Regions from separate parts of the Sodalis sp. RH15 genome, predicted to be linked through region 2. Evidence: predicted binding sites of a transcription regulator. Region 2 holds the regulator's gene; the other holds the start of a gene.
The links. The regulator PhoB, encoded in region 2, activates phosphate uptake and scavenging genes when phosphate is short. The targets are predictions, from matches to a motif close to CTGTCATAAAACTGNCNNAT.
Positions count from the first base shown of each region.

Region 1: the regulator PhoB is predicted to act here: its motif matches at 942-961, upstream of serA (phosphoglycerate dehydrogenase).

Region 1 is NZ_CP178738.1:1,222,381-1,225,535, forward strand. It holds gene rpiA (ribose-5-phosphate isomerase RpiA) at 129-785, shown strand; gene serA (phosphoglycerate dehydrogenase) at 1,121-2,353, shown strand; gene ACL2XO_RS05780 (2-keto-3-deoxygluconate permease) at 3,071-3,155, shown strand, end outside.
Region 2 is NZ_CP178738.1:1,684,502-1,687,656, reverse strand. It holds partial or broken gene ACL2XO_RS07895 (PstS family phosphate ABC transporter substrate-binding protein) at 1-179, opposite strand, end outside; gene phoR (phosphate regulon sensor histidine kinase PhoR) at 179-1,513, opposite strand; gene phoB (phosphate response regulator transcription factor PhoB) at 1,538-2,227, opposite strand; gene sbcD (exonuclease subunit SbcD) at 2,497-3,155, shown strand, end outside.

The DNA.
Region 1 (3,155 bases), 460 kb from region 2:
AGGTCTTAAAATCTTATGGATGAGGGTGGAGTGGTCCGGGCGCGTACGGTTGCGGCGGAATTCAAGCTTTTTGGCCGGATATTGCTTTATAATACCGGCAAGTTGGATTTCCATAGGAAAAACATGCCATGACGCAGGATGAACTTAAAAAAGCGGTAGGCTGGGCGGCATTGAAATATGTTCAACCCGGTACCATCGTCGGGGTCGGCACCGGTACCACCGCCGCGCATTTTATTGACGCTCTGGGCACCATGAAACACCAGATAGACGGGGCGGTATCCAGCTCCGAGGCTTCGTCGGCGAAATTGAAAGCGCTGGGGATCCCTTTGCTTGATTTAAACAGCGTGGATTCGCTGGATATCTATGTCGACGGGGCGGATGAGATCAACAGCCATATGCAGATGATTAAAGGCGGCGGCGCGGCGTTGACCCGTGAAAAAATCATCTCCGCCGTGGCGCGCCGTTTTATCTGCATTGCCGACGCGTCCAAACAGGTAGACGTATTGGGAAGATTTCCCCTGCCGGTTGAAGTGATCCCTATGGCGCGGGCGTATGTGGCCCGTGAGCTGGTGAAATTGGGCGGTTTGCCCGAATATCGCCAGGGGGTGGTGACCGATAACGGCAATATCATTCTTGATGTGCGTAACCTGCAAATATTGGATGCAGTGGCGCTGGAAGATAAAATCAACGCTCTGCCGGGGGTGGTTACCGTCGGGCTGTTTGCGCGGCGCGGCGCTGACGTAGCGCTGATCGGCACTCCGGAGGGCGTCAAGGTTATCGAATAAGCCGCGGATTTCCCATGAGCGGGCCGGCCGGGCAGGGATATTGTTACCGATGCCGGCCTGACTGCGGGCGACGGATAAGTGTTAATTTTGTTTACATAGCATTTTTTAATTCTTTATCTGAAATTCAGTGATAAATATCACATTTAAGTCATTTAACTGCCATATATAGGACGTATGCCTGTCCCTCCAGAAGAATTATCCATAGCAATCACTTATGTTCGGCGCTTGTGCTGGGCGGACTTTGGTCAATGAACTTGCCGATGCGGCAATATTTGTTATTTTGTCCGGGTGCTGTGTTTTGCAGCCGCTTCTGAAGTATCAAAAAGGGTCGGGAAATGGCGAAAGTATCGTTGGAAAAAGACAAAATCAAATTTCTATTGGTAGAGGGCGTGCATCAGACCGCCATCGATAATCTGCGGCATGCCGGTTATACCAATATCGAATACCATAAAGGCGCATTGGACACCGAGTCATTGAAGGCATCCATTCGCGATGCGCATTTCGTCGGCATCCGATCCCGCACCAACCTGACGGAAGAGGTGTTTGCCGCCGCGGAAAAATTGGTGGCGGTGGGCTGTTTTTGTATCGGCACCAATCAGGTTGATCTCAAGGCCGCGCTGAAACGGGGCGTGCCGGTATTCAATGCGCCTTTTTCCAATACACGTTCCGTGGCCGAGCTGGTCATCGGCGAGATGCTGCTGATGATCCGCGGTGTGCCGGAAGCCAATGCCAAAGCCCATCGCGGCCAGTGGAACAAGCAGGCCCAGGGCAGCTACGAGGCCCGGGGCAAAAAGCTTGGCATCATCGGTTACGGCCATATCGGTACGCAATTGGGTATCCTGGCGGAAGGCCTGGGTATGCAGGTTTACTTTTACGATATCGAGAGCAAGCTGCCGCTGGGCAATGCCCATCAGGTGGATTCGCTGCCAGAATTGCTTGGCCTCAGCGATGTGGTGACCCTGCATGTGCCCGATACCCAGTCCACTCGGAATATGATGAGCTCGGCGGAATTCGGCCAGATGAAAAAAGGCGCGCTGTTTATCAACGCCGCGCGCGGTACGGTGGTGGATATTCCGGCGCTGTGCGATGCCCTGGCCAGTAAACATCTTGCCGGCGCCGCCGTGGACGTTTTCCCTGAAGAACCGGCCACCAATACCGATCCGTTTGTTTCGCCCCTGTGCGAATTCGATAATGTTATCCTGACGCCGCATATCGGCGGGTCGACCCAGGAAGCGCAGGAGAATATCGGTACGGAGGTGGCGGGTAAGCTGGCGAAATATTCCGATAACGGGTCTACTCTGTCCGCGGTGAATTTCCCGGAGGTTTCTTTGCCGGAGCATGGTGAAAACGTCAGCCGGCTGCTGCATATTCATGAGAACCGTCCCGGTATTTTGACCCGTATAAACCAGATTTTCGCCGAACAGAGCATTAATATTGCCGCCCAGTATCTGCAAACCACGGCGGATATCGGCTATGTGGTGATAGACGTGGAAACCGATGCGGAAAATACCGCTTTGCAATTGCTTAAGGCGATACCCGGCACGATCCGGGCGCGTTTGCTGTACTGAGGTTTTGGCCCCAGGGCGGGGGCCGGCGCCTTGGGGGGACTGCGGCGGCTGCGAGATAGCCGCTGCATCCCCGTTGGTACGGTCTCCCTTTAACAGGTTCGCTGCACTCCCGGTGTTTGCGGGCCTACCGCGCCATGGGGCGCTCGGTCGGGCGGGAAAACCACGCCCAATTCGACCCCATTGTCACGGTCTCCCTTTAACAGGTTCGCTGCACTCCCGGTGTCTGCGGGCCTACCGCGCCATGGGGCGCTCGGTCGGGCGGGAAAACCACGCCCAATTCGACCCCATTGTCACGGTCTCCCTTTAACAGGTTCGTTGCACTCCGGGTGTCTGCGGGCCTACCGTGCCATGGGGCGCTCGGTCGGGCGGGAAAACCACGCCCAATTCGACCCCATTGTCACGGTCTCCCTTTAACAGGTTCGCTGCACTCCCGGTGTCTGCGGGCCTACCGCGCCATGGGGCGCTCGGTCGGGCGGGAAAACCACGCCCGATTCGACCCCATTGTCACGGTCTCCCTTTAACACGCGACTCCCTTTAACACGCGACCCCCCCTTTAACGGGCGATTGTGCTGTTGTGATTCTATTCAATCAAATTGGTCTTATTCATAATCATTTCAGTTTATCATGACTGGTAATAATCAGATCTAGATCGCATTTTTTATATTTTGACTCAATATAATCATTATGATTAAATGTAATCATACATGTGAGGGCAGAATGAAAATCAAAGCAACCATTGAGAGAATGCCGGGGGGGATGATGCTGGTCCCGCTGATTCTCGCCGCTTTACTCAATACCTTTG
Region 2 (3,155 bases):
TGCACCCCCACCTCGGGAAAACGGCGATTAAAATCCATTCCCCAGCCGGTCAGCAAATTGGCCAGGGTATCGGAACCGGTACTGGTCAGGCTGCCCGACAATACCGTTACCGCCCGGGAGGAGGCCGGCCAGGCCAGTAATATGAGCAGACAGCAGACGATGGGACGGACGATTTTCATCAAAGCTCGACGGGCGGCTTAAAGGTGAGGTTATTTTCCTTCAGGGACGGGGCAACTATCAACCGGTTCGGCAAGGTGAAATAAAATCGGGTACCGGCGCCCGGTTCGCTGATGATATCCAGGCGCGCGTCATGATTGCTGAGGGCGTGTTTCACAATGGCAAGCCCGAGGCCGCTGCCGCCGGTTTGCCGTGACCGGGCTTTATCCACCCGGTAAAAACGCTCGGTCAGTCGGGGGATATGCTCCGGCGCGATACCCGGGCCATTGTCGCTCACCTGGAATTCCGCGCCGGCGGAGGTACGCTGCCAGCAGACCTCGATACGGGTGCCCGGCGGCGTGTGGATCACCGCGTTGTAAATCAGATTCGACATGGCGCTGCGCAACTGCTCTTCGTTACCGCGCACCCGCAGATGCTCATTAACGCGAAACACAATGTCGTGGCGCTCCTGGCTCAGCCCCTCCGCGCTTTGCTGCAGCCGCTTGAGGATGGAAGGAACGTCGATATTCTCGTTGACTTCGCTGTGGGGAGCGGCTTCGATGCGGGAAAGCACCAGCAGTTGTTTAACCAGGCGCTCCATGCGCTGCGTTTGATCCTGCATGGTATGGATTGCCTTGGCGCGAATCGCCGGGTCCATCTCCTGATCGTTCATCATCTCCAGATAACCCTGCAGGACCGTCAGCGGCGTACGCAGCTCATGGCTGGCATTGGCAAAAAAGTTGCGCCGCGCCCCTTCCAGCTGTCGCATCTGGGTAATGTCCCGCGCCACCATTAACAACTGATCGTCGGTGTAAGGCATCACCCGGAACTCCACATAGCGCTGGTTGTTGATGTGTAGCGTAAGGGGCCGCTGGAAGGATTGATTTTGCAGGTATTCATTAAACTCGGGGTAACGCAGCAAATTGAGGATATGCTGGCCGTTGTCTTCCGGCCAGCGAAAGCCCAGCAACTGCTGCGCCAAGCCATTGCACCAAAATATATGGCCGTCGCCGGTCAGCATCACCAGCGCATCCGGCAGGGTTTCCGCGCCGCTGCGAAATCGCTTGAACAGCGTTGCCAAATCGCGGCGGCGGCGGCGATGGCGCAGTTGCATCTGATGCAGGCCGTAGAACAGCGGTTCCCAACTGCCGCGGCCCACCGGCGGGGTCCGGCTCAGGTCTACCCACAGCCACCAGGACAGCCGGAGCTGATAATAATAGTTACGCAGCAGCGCCGCCAACAGCGCCGCCGCCAGCAGCCAGGGCAAATGCCCGATAAGTAACGACAACAGCAGGGCGGGCAGGCAAAAAAGCCCCAGTTCAAGCAGCAGTTTGCTCCAGGATAAACGTTCTAGCACCGGCCGTTCTCCCTTGAGACAGATTCAATAGCGGGCCGAGAAACGATAGCCGGTTCCCCGTACCGTCTGTACCATCCGATCGTGCCCGCCTGTTTCCAGCGCCTTGCGTAAACGACGAATGTGCACGTCCACCGTACGATCTTCCACGTAAACATTGGTACCCCATACATGGTTGAGCAACTGTTCGCGACTATAGACCCGTTCGGGATGGGTCATGAAAAAGTGCAGCAGTTTAAATTCGGTAGGCCCCATATCCAACGCCAGCTCATTGGATGTTACCCGGTGCGAAGAGGGGTCCAGGCTCAAGCCCTGCACTTCGATTTTATCTTCCACCGCCATCGGCGAGATACGCCGCATTACCGCTTTGATCCGCGCCAGCAGTTCCTTGGGAGAGAAGGGCTTGGTAATATAATCATCCGCCCCCACTTCCAGTCCCCGCACCCGGTCTTCCTCCTCGCCGCGCGCCGTCAGCATCATGACAGGAATATCGCGCGTCAATACTTCGCGCTTCATCAGTTTGATAAACTGTATACCCGAACCGCCGGGCAACATCCAGTCGAGCAGGACCAGATCCGGATAAGGCTCCGCCATACGACTCACCGCACTGCCGTAATCTTCCGCCTCAATAGGCTGGAAGCCATTTTGTTCAAGAACAAAGCAGACCATTTCACGGATGGGTGCTTCATCTTCCACGACTAATATGCGTTTTGCCATTATTTTCCTGCCGTTTATTCTCTGCGGTTATCGTGCCCGGGCATTATGCGTCACTTTTATGACAGATTTATTAAAATAGGCGCCGCCTGCTTCAAGGATAGGAGATCGCCGTTTTTCCGCCGCAAATTATATAATCGCACCTTTATTTCGGTATCCGCCGAAGCAAGGGTTATACCCGATAGCGTTCAGGTTGCGGCTGAGTTGGCTGCAACCTGAACGCTATTGGGTATATACTCTCGCCCTGATTCAGGGATTTTCTCCGGAGCCTCATGCGGATCATTCATACCTCCGACTGGCATTTGGGTCAGTCGTTTTTCACCAAGAATCGCGCCCATGAACATCAGGCCTTCCTGCGCTGGCTGGTGACGCAGGTTGAACTGCATCAGGCGGACGCGGTGGTGGTGGCCGGCGATATATTCGATACCGGCACGCCCCCCAGCTATGCACGGGAACTCTTCAACCGTTTTGTGGTGGAGCTACAGCCCACCGGCTGCGGGCTGATTGTGCTGGCGGGGAATCATGACGCCGTCGCCACCCTCAACGAATCACGCGGACTGCTGGCCTGCCTCAATACCCGCGTCATTGCCGGCGGCGACGCCGAACAGCAGGTTTTCGTGCTTGATGAGCGTAGCGGAAAACCGGGAGCGATTTTGTGCGCCATCCCTTTTTTACGGGCCAGGGATATGCTGGTAAGCCGCGCCGGCGAGTCGGGGGATGACAAACAGCGCTCCCTGATGGATGCCATCGCCGGACATTACCGGGATTTATATCAACAGGCCGTGGCGTTGCGCGATACCCTGACCGCGCCGGTGCCCATCGTCGCCACCGGTCATTTGACCGCCGTGGGCGCCGGCACCAGCGATTCGGTACGGGATATCTATATCGGCAGCCTGGATGCTTTTCCCGTCCCGTTATTTCCCCCCGCCGA